3 regions of the Streptomyces sp. NPDC001194 genome follow, and region 2 is predicted to be linked to each of the others. Evidence: predicted binding sites of a transcription regulator. Region 2 holds the regulator's gene; each other region holds the start of a gene.
What was found. The regulator HrcA, encoded in region 2, represses chaperone genes, less so after heat shock. The targets are predictions, from matches to a motif close to TTNGCACTCNGNNNNNCNGAGTGCNAA.
Positions count from the first base shown of each region.

Region 1 (5,608 bases), on a different contig from region 2:
GGCCTTCACCACCGACCGGTCGCTCCTCGCGCGCACGCGGGCGGCGGGCCCGGCGATGGCTGCGCAGTGGCACGAGACGGCTCTCGCGCATCTGGAGAAGTACGGGCAGTAGTAGGGAAGTAAGGGCGCACACGGCCGGGAGCAGGGCGTTCGTAGCCGGAAGTAGCCGTTCCGCAGCGGGAAGCGACGGTTCGCGGGCCCGACGATCACGAAGGTGTACCGCCCGGCGGGCTCCCCTTGAGCTGTCGCCGGGGGCGGCTAGGTTGCGTTCATGACGACTGCGTTGATTACGGGATCCACGGCGGGCATCGGCGCCGCATTCGCCCGGCGGCTCGCCGCCCAGGGCCACAACCTCGTGCTGGTGGCCCGGGACACGAAGCGGCTCGCCGAGCAGGCCACCGAGCTGCACGACCGGCACGGCATCGAGGCCGAGGTGCTGGCCGCCGACCTGTCCGCCGACGAGGGCATCGCGGCGGTCGAGCGGCGCCTGGGCGACCGTACGCACCCGGTGGACCTGCTGGTCAACAACGCGGGCTTCGGCAACAAGGGCCGCTACCTCGAAGTCTCCATGGCCGACGAGCTGACCATGCTGAAGGTGCACGTCGAGGCGGTCCTGCGGCTGACCTCGGCGGCCACCGGATCGATGCGCTCGCGCGGCCGCGGCGGAGTCGTCAACGTGGCCTCGGTGGCGGCGTTCGTACCGCGCGGGACGTACGGGGCGAGCAAGGCCTGGGTCGTGCAGTTCACGCAGGGTGCGGCGCGGGACCTGTCCGGATCGGGCGTGCGGCTGATGGCACTGTGCCCGGGCTTCGTCCGCACCGAGTTCCACCAGCGGGCCGGCATGGGCACGGACAACATCCCCAACTGGATGTGGCTGGACGCGGACAAGCTGGTGGCGGCGGCCCTGGACGACCTGGCGCGCGGGAAGACGGTCTCGGTCCCGGATCCGCGGTACAAGGCGCTGATGGGCCTGGTGAAGCTGACGCCGCGCGGGCTGCTGGGCGGGGTGTCCTCGCGCACGGGCCGCAAGTACGGCCCCCAGTAGTCCGAGTGACTCGCGGGTAGGCCGGTCCCCGAACCGGCCGAACGGGTGAAATCTCCCTAAACTGGATACGTCCCATCCAGCGCGGGAGTACGCCATGACATTCGTACAAATAGTCGATTACGAGACCAGCAGGCCCGAGGCCGTCAACGAGGTCATCGACCGGTACCTGGCGGAGACGAAGGGCAAGCGCACCGTGGCCCACACCGTGGTGGGCAAGGACCGGGAATCCGACACGCGCTACGTGGACGTCGTCGAATTCCCGTCGTACGAAGCGGCCATGAAGAACTCTCACCTGCCGGAGACGGACAGGATGTTCCAGGAGATGATGGCCCTCTGCGACGGGATGCCCCGGTTCACCAACCTGGACGTCGTCCGCGACGAGCACCTCAACGCGCTGCTCGCGAACCGCATGTACGAAGAGGTCGCGATGAAGGGCGACATGTCCGTGATCGACGAGATCTTCGCGGCGGACTACCGGGACCACGACATCAGCCGGCCCGAGGACAAGGTCGGCCGCGACGGCATCCGCGAGGACGTGCAGATGTGGCGCGGCGCCTTCGACATCACCTTCACGCGGGACGCCCAGATGGCCCAGGAGGACTACGTCACCACGATGTGGACCTTCAAGGGCAAGCACAAGGGCGAGTTCATGGGGATCGCACCGACCGGCAAGGACTGCACGATGACCGGCACGACGGTCTTCCGGTGCGAGGACGGAATGATCAAGGAAGGCTGGTGGCACTACGACGCCATGCGCCTGATGAGGGAACTGGGCGCGATGTGACGGCACCCCGCTCGCGGGAAGGCCCCGTTCCGCCGATGCGGAACGGGGCCTTCTCGATGTGGGGCGCGATCAGTGGCTGTGGCCGTGACCGCCGTGGCCGTGACCGGCGTCGCCCTCGTCCTCGGCCGGCTTCTCGACGACCAGGGTCTCGGTCGTGAGCAGCAGGGAGGCGATGGAAGCGGCGTTCTCCAGCGCGGAGCGGGTGACCTTGACCGGGTCGATGACGCCGGCCTTGACCAGGTCGCCGTACTCGCCGGTGGCGGCGTTGAAGCCCTGGCCCTTGTCGAGCTCGGCGACCTTCGAGGTGATGACGTAGCCCTCGAGGCCGGCGTTCTCGGCGATCCAGCGCAGCGGCTCGACGGCGGCGCGGCGCACGACCGCGACACCGGTGGCCTCGTCGCCCGACAGGCCGAGGTTGCCCTCGAGCACCTTCACGGCGTGGACGAGCGCGGAGCCACCGCCGGAGACGATGCCCTCCTCGACCGCGGCGCGGGTCGCCGAGATGGCGTCCTCGAGACGGTGCTTCTTCTCCTTGAGCTCCACCTCGGTGGCGGCGCCGACCTTGATGACGCAGACGCCGCCGGCGAGCTTCGCCAGGCGCTCCTGCAGCTTCTCGCGGTCCCAGTCCGAGTCCGTGGACTCGATCTCGGCCTTGATCTGGTTGACGCGGCCGACGACCTCGTCGTGGCTGCCGCCACCGTCGACGATGGTCGTGTCGTCCTTGGAGATGGTCACGCGGCGCGCGGAACCGAGTACGTCCAGACCGGCCTGGTCGAGCTTGAGGCCGACCTCCTCGGCGATGACGGTGGCACCGGTGAGGGTGGCCATGTCCTGGAGCATCGCCTTGCGGCGGTCGCCGAAGCCGGGGGCCTTGACGGCGACCGCGTTGAAGGTGCCGCGGATCTTGTTGACGACGAGGGTGGAGAGCGCCTCGCCCTCGACGTCCTCGGCGATGATCAGCAGCGGCTTCGAGGCGCCGGCCTGGATGACCTTCTCGAGCAGCGGCAGGAGGTCCTGGATGGAGGAGATCTTGCCCTGGTTGATCAGGATGTACGGGTCGTCGAGGACGGCCTCCATACGCTCCTGGTCGGTGACCATGTACGGCGAGAGGTAGCCCTTGTCGAAGGCCATGCCCTCGGTGAACTCCAGCTCCAGGCCGAAGGCGTTGGACTCCTCGACGGTGATGACACCGTCCTTGCCGACCTTGTCCATCGCCTCGGCGATGAGCTCGCCGACCTGCTGGTCCTGCGCGGAGAGCGCGGCCACGGCGGCGATGTCGGACTTGTCCTCGATCGGACGGGCGGTCGCGAGGAGCTCCTCGGACACGGCCTTGACCGCGGCGTCGATGCCCTTCTTCAGGGCGGCCGGGGAGGCGCCGGCGGCGACGTTGCGCAGGCCCTCGCGGACCAGCGCCTGGGCCAGCACGGTGGCGGTGGTGGTGCCGTCACCCGCGATGTCGTTGGTCTTGGTCGCCACCTCCTTCACGAGCTGCGCGCCCAGGTTCTCGTACGGGTCGTCCAGCTCGACCTCGCGGGCGATGGTGACACCGTCGTTGGTGATGGTGGGGGCGCCGAACTTCTTGTCGATGACGACGTTGCGGCCCTTGGGGCCGATCGTCACCTTCACCGTGTCGGCCAGCTTGTTGACGCCGCGCTCGAGGGCGCGACGGGCGTCCTCGTCGAACTTCAGGATCTTCGCCATGGGAGCGGTTCAGCCCTCTCGAAAACTCGGGTTTAACGAACTGCGCCCCTTGCCGCCCGGCAATCAGCGGGGTGACCAGGGGCGCAGCTCAAAGCAATGCTTCGGTGAATTACTTCTCGATGATCGCGAGCACGTCGCGAGCCGAGAGGACGAGGTACTCCTCGCCGCTGTACTTCACTTCGGTGCCGCCGTACTTGCTGTACAGCACGATGTCGCCGACGCTGACGTCCAGCGGAAGACGCTGGCCGTCCTCGAAGCGGCCCGGGCCCACGGCGAGGACGACGCCCTCCTGGGGCTTCTCCTTCGCGGTGTCCGGGATGACCAGGCCGGAAGCCGTGGTCTGCTCGGCGTCGAGCGGCTGGACCACGATGCGGTCCTCGAGCGGCTTGATGGCAACCTTGGAGCTGGTGGTCGTCACGATCCGACCTCCCCCTTCGGAGATCTCACGGGGCTAACTGTCTGAGGTGGCGACCAGGTGGATCCGTCGTCGCGGGTGCCGGACCTGCCCGTCGCTGTGTTGGCACTCACCGGTGGCGAGTGCCAGGTGCGAGACTATTCCGGCGATTAGCACTCGGTCAAGCGGAGTGCCAACACACGCCACCGGGTCGTCCGGATCGGGGGGCTCCCCGGAGCTCCGCGACCCCCTCCCCGGGCGCCGTCCGGGGCCCCGGGTGGGCGGTATGTGACAGTTGGGGGCGTGCGGATACTCGTGGTCGAAGACGAAGAGGGCCTCGCCGAGTCACTGCGGCGCGGCCTCTGCGCCGACGGGCACTGGGTCGACCTCGCCCACGACGGCCACCGCGGGCTGGAGCTCGCCCGCACCGGCTCCTACGACGCCGTCCTGCTCGACCTGATGCTGCCCGGACTCGGCGGGTACGAGATCTGCGCCCGGCTGCGGGCCGACGGCGACCCCACGCCCGTCCTCATGCTGACCGCCAGGGACGGCGAGCACGACGAGGCCGAAGGCCTCGACTCCGGCGCCGACGACTACCTCACCAAGCCGTTCTCGTTCGTGGTTCTGGCCGCCCGGCTCCGCGCCCTGGCCCGGCGGGCGGCCGCCACCGCCGACCCCCACCCCACCCTCCAGGCCGGCGACCTCGTCCTCGAACCCGCCGGGCGCCGCTGCCGCCGCGGCGCGCAGGACATCGAGCTCACCGCCCGCGAGCTCGGCGTCCTCGCGTGCCTCATGGAGCAGCCCGGCCGGGCCGTCTCCAAGCAGGACATCCTGGACGAGGTCTGGGACACCCCGCACGCCATCGACCCGAACATCGTCGAGGTGTACGTCTCCTCGCTGCGCAAGAAGATCGACGCCCCCTTCGGCCGCCGCTCGATCCTCACCGTCCACGGCACCGGCTACCGCATGGCCCCCGATGGCGGTTAGGGGACGCCCCGCGGGCCGCCCCGGCACGCCGCGCAAGGCACCCCCCGGGACGAGCCGGGGACCGCTGCGCCGGCGGGCCGCACTGGCCGCCGCGCTCGCCATGGCCACCGTGCTCGGGGCCGGCGGGCTCTGGCTGTACACCCTGCTCCGGGCCAACCTCCTCGACAACACCACCGGCCGCACCGAGCTCGCCGCCCGCAAGGTCGCCGCCCAGCTCGGCGGCCACGCCTTCCCCGGCGGGCGGCTGCCCGCGCCGGAGAGCGGGGTGGACCTGGTCCTCGTACGGGACGCGCAGGGGCGGACCGTCGCCTCCACCGGGGACCTCGGGGACGCCCCCGACCTCGGCGGCCTGCGCCCGCCCGCACCGGGCGCGTCCGGTGGGCCCGGCGCCTCCGGCGAGGACTCCCGCTCCGCCGTGCTCCCGCCCGCGCGCCCCGGCGCGGAACGCCGTGCGGTGGTCGCGGTCGAGGCGCCGGGCGGGCACGAGGTGTACGCCGTCACCGTGCTCGGCGACGTGGACGACGCGACCCGCGCCATCGCCCTCGGCCTGCTGGCCGGCGCACCCCCGCTGATCGGCTTCGCGGCGGCCCTCGCCTGGTGGGTGACGGGGCACGCCCTGCGCCCCGTCACCGCGATCCGGACCGAGCTCGCGGCGGTCACCTCCAGCGAGCTGGACCGCCGTGTGCCGGACCCCGGC
Region 1 covers NZ_JBIAXU010000001.1:654,482-660,089, forward strand. The annotation lists gene ACFY1T_RS03055 (MOSC domain-containing protein) at 1-112, shown strand, start outside; gene ACFY1T_RS03060 (SDR family NAD(P)-dependent oxidoreductase) at 272-1,045, shown strand; gene ACFY1T_RS03065 (ester cyclase) at 1,140-1,829, shown strand; gene groL (chaperonin GroEL) at 1,899-3,530, opposite strand; gene groES (co-chaperone GroES) at 3,640-3,948, opposite strand; gene ACFY1T_RS03080 (response regulator transcription factor) at 4,228-4,911, shown strand; gene ACFY1T_RS03085 (sensor histidine kinase) at 4,901-5,608, shown strand, end outside.
Region 1: the regulator HrcA is predicted to act here: its motif matches at 4,095-4,121, upstream of groES (co-chaperone GroES).

Region 2 (5,608 bases):
GGCGCCTGCGGGTTGATGTCCCGGAAGGCGAACGTCGTCTCGGTCTCCCGGACCACGGTCGCCGGGATGTTCCCCGCGACGATCTTGCAGAACAGGCAGTCCGCCTGCGGTTCCCCGGCCATTGCTTCGCCTTCCGAGACAGTGGCACGGGCGGACGGGCCGCCGGCGCCGACGATGATCAGCCCCGGCATCGTATCCGGCGCCGCCCGCGCCCTCATGTGCGTTTCGGGAGGACTCGGGACCGCGACTCGGGACCGCGGCCAGGACCGCGGCGCGTGGCCGCGGCCCAGGACCGGCGGCTCAGGACCAGCGGCCGGTGCGCGCCAGCAGGACCGCCGTCGCCGCCGTGCCGGCGGTGGAGGTGCGCAGGACCGAGGAGCCCAGCCGGTGGGGGTGGGCTCCGGCCTCCGCGAAGACGGCCAGCTCCTCCGGGGAGACTCCGCCCTCCGGGCCGACGACCAGGACGATGGATCCGCCGGCCGGGAGTTCGGCCGTGGCCAGCGCCTCCGAGGGGGTGTCCCGGTCCTCGTGGAGGACCATCGCCAGGTCGGCCCCGGCCAGCAGCGCCGCGACCTGCTTGGTGGACATGGCCTCCGCCACCTCGGGGAAGCGGACCCGGCGGGACTGCTTGCCCGCCTCCCGGGCCGTGGCCCGCCACTTGGCCAGGGACTTGGCACCGCGGTCGCCGCGCCACTGGGTGATGCAGCGCGAGGCCTGCCAGGGGACGATGGCGTCCACGCCGGTCTCGGTCATGGTCTCGACGGCGAGCTCGCCGCGGTCGCCCTTGGGCAGGGCCTGGACGACGGTGATCCGGACGGCCGGTTCCGGCTCCTCCTCGATCGAGTGCAGGTCCATGACGACCAGCCGGTCCTTGCCCTCGGCGGCCTTGACCACGCCCTCCGTCCAGTGGCCGCGCCCGTCGGTCAGGACCACGTCCTCACCGGGGTTCAGCCGCTTCACGGACACCGCGTGCCGGCCTTCGGGGCCGTCGAGCACGAACTCCGGCCCCGCGGGGACCTCTTCGACCACGAACACGGGGGCGGTCATGACGTACTCCTGTCGTTCGTCGACTTCAACGCGGACCGGGCCTCGGCCAGTTCGGCCGCCAGCACCTCCACCAGCTCCCCCGCCGGCAGCGCCCGGGCCAGCCGGTGCCCCTGGCCCGCCCACAGGGCCATGCCCTGCGGGTCCCCGGCCGCGGCGGCCGCCTTGCGCAGGCCGGCGGTCATGTGGTGGATCTGCGGGTACGCGGCGGGGGCGTACGGCCCGTGCTCCCGCATGAACCGGTTCACCAGGCCCCGGGCCGGCCGTCCCGAGAACGCCCTGGTCAGCTCGGTGTGGGGGAACAGGGGGTCTGTCAGCGCCTGCTTGTGCAGGGGGTGCGCGCCCGATTCGGGGCAGGGCAGGAACGCGGTGCCGAGCTGCGCCGCCTCCGCTCCCGCCGCCAGCAGCGCCGCGATCTGCGAGCCGCGCATCAGGCCGCCCGCCGCGATGATCGGAAGGTCCACCGCCTCCCGTACCTGGGCCACCAGCGCGAGCAGGCCCACGCCCGCCGTGCCGTCCGTCTGCGGGTCGTCGCGGTGGGTGCCCTGGTGGCCGCCGGCCTCCACGCCCTGGACGCACAGGGCGTCGGCGCCCGCGGCCCGGGCGGTGCGCGCCTCGTCGACCGAGGTGACCGTGACGACGGAGTACGTACCGGCCTGGCGCAGGGCGGCGAGGACCGCGGGCGCGGGGCAGCCGAAGGTGAACGAGACCACGGGGACCGGGTCTTCGAGGAGGATGGCGAGCTTGGCGTCGTAGCCGTCGTCGATGGTGCCGATGATGTCCTCGTCGGCCAGGGACAGCTCGTACCAGCTGGCCTCGCCGGCCAGCTGCCCGCGGTACGCCTCCACGGCGGCCTGGTCCACGTACCCGGTCTGCGGCATGAAGAGGTTCACGCCGAACGGGCGCCGGGTGAGCGCACGCAGTTGTTTGATCTCCTGGTACATGCCGTCGGCGGTCTTGTAGCCGCCGGCCAGGAAGCCCAGGGCGCCCGCCTCGCAGACGGCGGCGGCGAGCGGCGGGCAGGAGGCGCCGCCCGCCATGGGAGCCTGCACGATCGGGTGGGGGGAGAGACCGTACGGTGCGGAGGACATGGACTGCATCGTGCCATGTCCCGCTCAGCGGGCTAAATCACGGCATTCGCCTGGCATAGTCCGCTTCCCCTGCGGCGTCCGGATCGATGCGGCGAGCCCGGTCCGGGGCATCCCCGGACCGGGCTCGTACGTGTGCCGGCAGGCCGGTCAGCGGCCGTTGAAGGCGTCCTTCAGGCGGCTGAACAGGCCCTGCTGACCCGGCGCGAACTGACCCATGGGCCGCTCCTCGCCGCGCAGCTTGGCGAGCTGGCGCAGCAGCTCCTCCTGCTGGGCGTCCAGCTTGCCGGGGGTGGTGACCTCGACGTGGACGATCAGGTCGCCGCGGCCGCCGCCGCGCAGGTGCGTGACGCCGCGCCCGTGCAGCGGGATCGACTGGCCGGACCCGGTGCCGGGGCGGATGTCGATCTCCTCCATGCCGTCCAGGGTCTCCAGCGGGCATTTGGTGCCCAGGGCCGCGGCCGTCATGGGGATGGTCACCGTGCAGTGCAGGTCGTCCCCGCGCCGCTGGAAGGTCGGGTGCGACAGCTCGTGGATCTCCACGTACAGGTCGCCGGCGGGGCCGCCGCCGGGGCCGACCTCGCCCTCGCCCGCGAGCTGGATCCGGGTGCCGTTCTCGACGCCGGCCGGGATCTTGACCGTGAGGCTGCGGCGGGAGCGGACCCGGCCGTCGCCCGCGCACTCGTGGCACGGGGTCGGGACCACGGTGCCGAAGCCCTGGCACTGGGGGCAGGGGCGCGAGGTCATGACCTGGCCCAGGAAGGACCGGGTGACCTGCGACACCTCACCGCGACCACGGCACATGTCACACGTCTGCGCCGAGGTGCCGGGGGCGGCGCCCTCGCCGGAGCAGGTGGTGCAGACGACGGCCGTGTCGACCTGGATGTCCTTGGTCGTGCCGAAGGCGGCCTCGTCCAGCTCCAGGTCGAGGCGGATCATGGCGTCCTGGCCGCGGCGGGTCCGCGAGCGCGGTCCGCGCTGCGAGGCCTGGCCGAAGAAGGCGTCCATGATGTCGGAGAAGTTTCCGAAGCCGCCCGCACCGAAGCCGCCCGCGCCCGCGCCGCCGCCCGATGAGGACAGCGGGTCGCCGCCGAGGTCGTAGACCTGCTTCTTCTGCGGGTCCGAGAGCACCTCGTACGCCGCGTTGATCTCCTTGAAGCGCTCCTGCGTCTTCGGGTCCGGATTCACGTCCGGGTGGAGTTCACGCGCGAGGCGGCGGAAGGCCTTCTTGATCTCGTCCTGGGATGCGTCGCGGCGCACGCCGAGAACGGCGTAGTAGTCCGTGGCCACTTACGACTCCGCCAGGATCTGTCCGACGTAACGTGCCACTGCGCGTACCGCTCCCATCGTTCCGGGGTAGTCCATGCGGGTCGGTCCGACCACGCCGAGTTTGGCGACTGTCTCGCCGCCCGAACCGTAGCCGACCGAGACGACGGACGTGGAGTTCAGTCCCTCGTAGGCATTCTCATGCCCGATCCGTACGGCCATTCCCGACTCGTTGGCCTCGCCCAGCAGCTTGAGGAGCACGACCTGCTCCTCCAGCGCTTCGAGCACCGGCCTGATCGTCAGGGGAAAATCGTGTCCGAAGCGCGTGAGATTGGCGGTTCCGCCGATCATCAGCCGCTCCTCGGCCTCCTCGACCAGCGTCTCGAGCAGGGTCGAGAGCACGGTCGACACCGTGCCGCGGTCCTCCGGTTCGAAGGACTCCGGCAGGTCCTGCACCAGCTGCGGCACGTCGGTGAACCGGCGCCCGACGACCCGGCTGTTGAGCCGCGCCCGCAGATCGGCGAGCGAGGTCTCGCCGAACGGCGTCTGGCAGTCGACGAGCCGCTGCTCGACCCGGCCCGTGTCGGTGATCAGCACGAGCATGAGCCGGGCCGGAGCCAGCGACAGCAGCTCGACGTGCCGGACCGTGGACCGGGTCAGGCTCGGGTACTGGACGACCGCGACCTGCCGCGTGAGCTGCGCGAGCAGCCGCACGGTGCGGCCGACGACGTCGTCGAGGTCGACGGCGCCGTCGAGGAAGTTCTGGATGGCCCGGCGCTCGGGCGTCGACAGCGGTTTGACCCCCGCCAGCCTGTCGACGAAGAGCCGGTAGCCCTTGTCCGTGGGGATCCGGCCGGCGCTGGTGTGGGGCTGGGCGATGTAGCCCTCGTCCTCCAGCACGGCCATGTCGTTGCGCACGGTGGCGGGCGAGACGCCGAGCCGGTGCCGCTCGGTGAGCGCCTTGGAGCCGACCGGCTCCTCCGTCCCGACGTAGTCCTGGACGATGGCGCGCAGCACCTCGAGTCTGCGTTCGCTGAGCATCGCGCACACCTCCAGCTGGTCGTCGTCGCGTGTCGTGGTCGGTTTGATCTGCTTCGTTGGCACTCCGGGCGTTCGAGTGCCAGAGATCCCCCGGCCAGTGTACGGCCGGGTAGTCAGCCCCTGGCAAGGGCGGCCCGCCAAGGTAGCGTCGCGGCATGGACGTGCGTTGGGAAGAGGCGGGCTGGGAGCGGCTGACCGGGCGGACCGGACGGCGACGGCTCCCGGTGTGGGATTGCACGGTGGGACTGGTGGTGGGGGACGAGTCGGTGCTCCTGATCGATCCGGGCTCGTGCGTGCGCGAAGGGGCGCAGCTGCGGGCCGAGGCGGAGCGGCTGACCGGCCGGCGCGTGACGCATATCGCATTCACGCACGGCCATTTCGATCACGTACTGGGCGTCGCGGCGTTCGCCGGGGCGGAGGTGTACGGAGCCGTCGGGCTGGACGCGGAGCTGTCGGCGGGCCGGGAGGAGCTGCGCGCCGGCGCGGTCGCGCACGGGCTCGCGGAGGCCGAGGCCGCCGAGGCGGTGGACCTGCTGGTGGTGCCGCGCCACTCCGTGTCGGGCGAATGGACGCTGGAGCTGGGCGGGGTGCAGGCGCTGCTGGCCAACGTCGGGCCCGGCCATTCCCCGTACGACCTGGCGGTGTTCGTGCCGGGCGAGCGCGAGACGGTGTTCTGCGGGGACCTGGTCGAGGAGTCGGGGGAGCCCCAGGCGGGCAGCGACGCGCTGCCGGCGCGCTGGCCGGCGGCGATCGACCGGCTGCTGTCGCTGGGCGGGGACGACGCACTGTACGTGCCGGGTCACGGAGCGGTGGTCTCCGCGGACTTCCTCCGTGAGCAACGCGACACACTCGCACGGCGGTTCGGCGTGTCGGGCCCGTGAGCCCGCGCTCTCTCCTACTCTCGGCCGGATGCGCGAGTACTCCCCCGACCTGACCCCGCAGTGGAAGCGCCCCAAGCCGGTGCCGGAGGTGCCGGCGGACACCGACCTCGTGGTCGAGGTGGCGGGTACGGACTTCTGCGGCGCGGTGGTGGCCTGCGAGGCGGGCACGGTGACCCTGGAGGACCGCTTCGGCAAGCGGCGGGTGTTCCCGCTGGAGCCGCGGGGGTTCCTGCTGGAGGGCGCCGTGGTGACCCTGACCCGCCCCTCACGGGCGCCCGCGGCCCCCTT
Region 2 covers NZ_JBIAXU010000002.1:155,422-161,029, reverse strand. The annotation lists gene ACFY1T_RS05425 (histidine triad nucleotide-binding protein) at 1-122, opposite strand, end outside; gene ACFY1T_RS05420 (16S rRNA (uracil(1498)-N(3))-methyltransferase) at 301-1,047, opposite strand; gene ACFY1T_RS05415 (nitronate monooxygenase) at 1,044-2,135, opposite strand; gene dnaJ (molecular chaperone DnaJ) at 2,283-3,422, opposite strand; gene hrcA (heat-inducible transcriptional repressor HrcA) at 3,423-4,439, opposite strand; gene ACFY1T_RS05400 (MBL fold metallo-hydrolase) at 4,595-5,320, shown strand; gene ACFY1T_RS05395 (DUF3097 domain-containing protein) at 5,349-5,608, shown strand, end outside.

Region 3 (5,608 bases), on a different contig from region 2:
GCCCACGATCCCGGACACGAAGGCGGAGGAGAAGTCCCGCAGGTCCGCGTCGACGAAGCAGACGACGTCCCCGGTGGTCGCCAGCAGCGAACGCCACAGCACCTCGCCCTTGCCGTGCACGGCCGGGATCCGCGGCAGGATGTCGTCGCGGTGCACCACCCGGGCGCCCGCCTTCGCGGCCACCTCGGCCGTCCGGTCGGTGGAGCCCGAGTCGATCACGACCAGTTCGTCGACCAAGGGCAGCGGCAGCCCGTCGATCAGATCGCGCCGGATCACCTCGACGATCGCGCCGACCGTCTCCTCCTCGTCGAGCGCGGGCAGGACGACGCTGACCGTGGTGCCGGCCGCCCGTTTGGCGGACAACAGCTGGTCGAGCGGTCGGTCTGCCGCGGACCAGGAGCGGTCCGCGAACCAGCGCTCCACCTCTTCCAGCACGTTCAGCACTCCCTGCTCGTCCGTCGTTCGTCCGTCGCCCCTCGGCGCTTTCGGCCGAAAAGTGATCCATCTCGCGGTTCGGACGGCTGTCTCAACCGCCCGGGCCTTCGGTTACAGTCTTGAACAACGCGAAGGACCACCGCATGCCGGGGGTCCCCGCGCACAAATGCCCGGACGCGCCGCAGAGCGCGCGCACCGGTGCCATACCGCTCATCCAGAGGGGCAGAGGGACACGGCCCGTTGAAGCCCCGGCAACCCTCCAGTCGGTTCTCGCGCTCGCTTGCAGCAGCGAGGTCCCCGGCTAGGGAAGGTGCCAATTCCGTCTCATGGCGAAGTGCGCCATGGGGAAGATGAGGAGAAAGGGCCTCGCCATCATGGCTGCACAGACTGTTGCCACCTCTGTCGATCTCGGACCTGCCACCGGCCTCTCGTGTCGTGAGTGCGGTACCCGTTTCGAGCTCGGACCCATCTTCGCCTGCGTCGAGTGTTTCGGTCCGCTGGAAGTCGCCTACGACCTTCCCACCGGGGACCCCGAAGCGCTGCGCGCCGCGATCGAGGCCGGCCCGAACAACATCTGGCGCTACGCCCCGCTGCTGCCCGTCCCCGCGGACGTGGCCTCCAAGCCCAGCCTGAACCCCGGCTTCACCAAGCTCGTGGACGCGGCCAACCTGGCCAAGGAGCTCGGCTTCACCGGCAAGCTGTACGTGAAGGACGACTCCGGCAACCCGACGCACTCCTTCAAGGACCGCGTCGTGGCCATCGCGGTCGAGGCCGCCCGCGCCTTCGGCTTCACCACCCTGTCCTGCTCCTCCACCGGCAACCTGGCCGGCGCCGTCGGCGCCGCGGCCGCCCGGGCCGGCTTCCGCTCCTGCGTGTTCATCCCGCACGACCTGGAGCAGGGCAAGGTCGTCATGGCCGGTGTGTACGGCGGCGACCTCGTCGGCATCGAGGGCAACTACGACGACGTCAACCGCTTCTGCTCCGAGCTCATCGGCGACCCGCTGGGCGAGGGCTGGGGCTTCGTCAACGTCAACCTGCGCCCGTACTACGGCGAGGGCTCCAAGACGCTGGCCTACGAGATCTGCGAGCAGCTCGGCTGGCAGCTGCCCGACCAGATCGTGATCCCGATCGCGTCCGGCTCGCAGCTGACGAAGATCGACAAGGGTCTGCAGGAGCTGATCAAGCTCGGGCTCGTCGAGGACAAGCCGTACAAGATCTTCGGTGCGCAGGCCGAGGGCTGCTCCCCGGTCTCCACGGCGTTCAAGGCCGGCCACGACGTGGTGCGCCCGCAGAAGCCGAACACCATCGCCAAGTCGCTGGCCATCGGCAACCCTGCCGACGGCCCGTACGTCCTGGACATCGCCCGCCGTACGGGCGGCTACGTCGAGGACGTCACCGACGAGCAGGTCGTCGAGGCCATCAAGATCCTCGCGCAGACCGAGGGCATCTTCGCCGAGACCGCGGGCGGCGTGACCGTCGGCGTGACGAAGAAGCTCATCGAGAACGGGCAGCTCGACCCGGCGCTGACCACGGTGGTCCTCAACACCGGTGACGGCCTCAAGACCCTGGAGGCGGTGGCCGCGGACAGCGGGCAGACCGCCACCATCCGCCCGAGCCTGGACGCGTTCCGCGCCGCCGGCCTGGCCTGATCCCTCCTCTGAACCCCGGAAAGGCAGTAGCGCCATGAGCGTCAACGTCCGCATCCCCACCATCCTGCGCACCTACACCGGCGGCCAGGCGGAGGTCTCCGCCGAGGGTGCGACCCTCTCCGAGGTCATCGCCTCCCTGGAGGCGAACCACCCGGGCATCTCCGCCCGTGTCCTGGACGACCAGGGCAAGCTGCGCCGCTTCGTGAACGTCTACGTCAACGACGACGACGTGCGCTTCGAGGGCGGTCTGGACGCGGTGACGCCGGACGGCGCGGGCGTCTCGATCATTCCCGCCGTCGCGGGCGGCTGCTGACACGCGAAAGCCCAGAATTACCCCCTCCGGTAAAAGCGGAGGGGGTAATTCTGCTTGGTTGGGCGCGGTAGAGTTGGGGAAGTCCCCTCCGCTGTACTTGCCCGCCGCATATGAGCGGGTCGCGTGATGGTTGACATTGAGTCAATGTGTGAGTGCGGTATGGGGCTTTGGCGAGATATGCCGGGTCCGAGTTGCCCGGGAATATGCCAACTTTTCACTCTATTTCAATGTATCCCCGTGTCCAGAATTCTCGTCGGATTGACCTGTTGCAGACAGCAGCGGTGCGGATACATTCAGCCCCGGTCGAGGCGTTCCGGCGCAAGTTCTGACCCGGGACCGCGAAGTGCGGTCCTGCGCAAGGGCCAGTAATAGGGGAGTTAGGCATGGCTCAGGGCACCGTCAAGTGGTTCAACGCGGAGAAGGGCTACGGCTTCATCGCGGTCGACGGTGGTGCGGATGTGTTCGTCCACTACAGCGCCATCCAGATGGACGGGTACCGCACCCTTGAAGAGGGTCAGCGGGTCGAGTTCGAGATCTCGCAGGGCCAGAAGGGTCCGCAGGCGGACATGGTCAAGCTCGCCGTCTAGTCCCGGCGCGATCGACCACCGACGCATACACACGCAGGGCCCGGACCTCAGAGGAGGGGTACGGGCCCTTCGTGCTGCCCGGGAGCGGGGCGGGGGCCCGGCCGGGCACGGGTCGACGTTCACCCAAGCCGCTTGCACTCGGAGGGGTCGAGTGCTAATCATTGGCGTTAGCACTCTCCTGCTGAGAGTGCTACTACACAGGACCGGGTCGGTGAGGCCCGCAGGGTCCGGCGGGAAGGAACCGCCGGGCACGCAGGCCGTCCGTCGCGGGCGCGGGCGCGGTCCGGAGCAATCCAACCCTCCCCTCGTGCCGACGGCGCAGGGGGAACCCCAGTCCTGGAGGACCACTTCAGATGGCCAAGATCATTGCGTTCGACGAGGAGGCCCGGCGCGGTCTCGAGCGCGGGATGAACCAGCTCGCCGACGCCGTCAAGGTCACCCTTGGCCCCAAGGGTCGCAACGTCGTCCTTGAGAAGAAGTGGGGCGCCCCCACGATCACCAACGATGGTGTCTCCATCGCCAAGGAGATCGAGCTCGAGGACCCGTACGAGAAGATCGGCGCCGAGCTGGTCAAGGAAGTCGCCAAGAAGACGGACGACGTCGCGGGCGACGGTACGACCACCGCCACCGTGCTCGCCCAGGCGCTCGTCCGCGAGGGCCTGCGCAACGTGGCGGCCGGCGCCAACCCGATGGCCCTCAAGCGCGGCATCGAGAAGGCCGTCGAGGCCGTCTCCGGCGCCCTGCTGGAGCAGGCGAAGGATGTCGAGACCAAGGAGCAGATCGCTTCCACGGCCTCCATCTCCGCCGCCGACACCCAGATCGGCGAGCTCATCGCCGAGGCCATGGACAAGGTCGGCAAGGAAGGCGTCATCACGGTCGAGGAGTCCCAGACCTTCGGTCTGGAGCTCGAGCTCACCGAGGGCATGCGCTTCGACAAGGGCTACATCTCGGCGTACTTCGCCACCGACATGGAGCGTATGGAGGCGTCGCTCGACGACCCGTACATCCTGATCGTCAACTCGAAGATCGGCTCGGTCAAGGACCTGCTGCCGCTCCTCGAGAAGGTCATGCAGTCCGGCAAGCCGCTGCTGATCATCGCCGAGGACGTCGAGGGCGAGGCCCTGTCGACCCTGGTCGTCAACAAGATCCGCGGCACCTTCAAGTCCGTCGCCGTCAAGGCCCCGGGCTTCGGCGACCGCCGCAAGGCCATGCTCGGCGACATCGCCATCCTCACGGGCGGCACGGTCATCTCCGAGGAGGTCGGCCTCAAGCTCGAGAACGCGGGCCTGGACCTGCTCGGCCGCGCCCGCAAGGTCGTCATCACCAAGGACGAGACCACGATCGTCGACGGTGCCGGTGACAGCGACCAGGTTCAGGGTCGCGTCAACCAGATCCGCGCCGAGATCGAGAACTCCGACTCGGACTACGACCGCGAGAAGCTCCAGGAGCGCCTCGCGAAGCTGGCCGGCGGCGTGGCCGTCATCAAGGCCGGTGCCGCGACCGAGGTGGAGCTCAAGGAGCGCAAGCACCGCATCGAGGACGCCGTTCGCAACGCGAAGGCGGCCGTCGAGGAGGGCATCGTCGCCGGTGGTGGCGTGGCCCTGCTCCAGGCCTCCGCGGTCTTCGAGAAGCTCGAGCTCACGGGTGACGAGGCCACCGGCGCCAACGCCGTGAAGCTCGCCCTGGAGGCCCCGCTCAAGCAGATCGCCGTCAACGGTGGTCTCGAGGGTGGCGTCGTCGTGGAGAAGGTCCGCAACCTGACGGTCGGCTGGGGTCTGAACGCCGCGACCGGCGAGTACGTGGACATGATCGCCGAGGGCATCATCGACCCGGCGAAGGTCACCCGCTCCGCGCTGCAGAACGCGGCGTCGATCGCGGCCCTCTTCCTCACCACCGAGGCCGTCATCGCCGACAAGCCCGAGAAGGCCGGCGCCCCGGCCGGCGGCGGCATGCCGGGCGGTGACATGGACTTCTGATCGGCCCCGGCTGATCGGCTGTTCTTCGACCGAGGGCGGCACTCCCCACACGGGGGGTGCCGCCCTCGGGCGTTTCAGGCAGCCGTGCGCGCGATGAACGAGACGGTCCTTCACCGTTGGCGGACGGCTTTGGTTGACTGGGGGGATGAACGAGCTGTTCGTGAAGATCTGCGGCCTGAAGACCGGGCCCGACGTCGACGTGGCCGTGGCGGCCGGGGCCGACGCCGTCGGGTTCGTCTTCGCCGCCGGCAGCCCCCGTACGATCGCCGCCGCCGAGGCGCGGGAGCTCGGGGCCCGGGTGCCGGACTCGGTGCTGACCGTCGGGGTGTTCCGCGGGCAGCCGGTCGACGAGGTGCGGCGTCTGACCGAGGAGAGCGGCGTACGGGGCGTGCAACTGCACGGCGACGAGGGCCCGGAGTTCTACGAGGCGCTGCGCGCCGGGGGCCGGACCCTGCTGCGGGCCACCGCCGGGCACGTGGAGCGGTGCGGGGAGTACGGGGAGGACCTGCTGCTGCTGGACGCGCCCGACCCCGGCTCCGGCAAGCCGTGGAACTGGGGCTCGGCGGAGTTCACCGCGCCGGAGGGCCGCTGGCTGCTGGCCGGCGGGCTGACGCCCGCGAACGTACGGGAGGCCGTGGAGACCACCGG
Region 3 covers NZ_JBIAXU010000013.1:106,089-111,696, forward strand. The annotation lists gene ACFY1T_RS24240 (glucosyl-3-phosphoglycerate synthase) at 1-435, opposite strand, end outside; SAM riboswitch class I at 643-792, shown strand; gene thrC (threonine synthase) at 810-2,084, shown strand; gene ACFY1T_RS24250 (MoaD/ThiS family protein) at 2,119-2,397, shown strand; gene ACFY1T_RS24255 (cold-shock protein) at 2,781-2,984, shown strand; gene groL (chaperonin GroEL) at 3,338-4,960, shown strand; gene ACFY1T_RS24265 (phosphoribosylanthranilate isomerase) at 5,106-5,608, shown strand, end outside.
Region 3: the regulator HrcA is predicted to act here: its motif matches at 3,116-3,142, upstream of groL (chaperonin GroEL).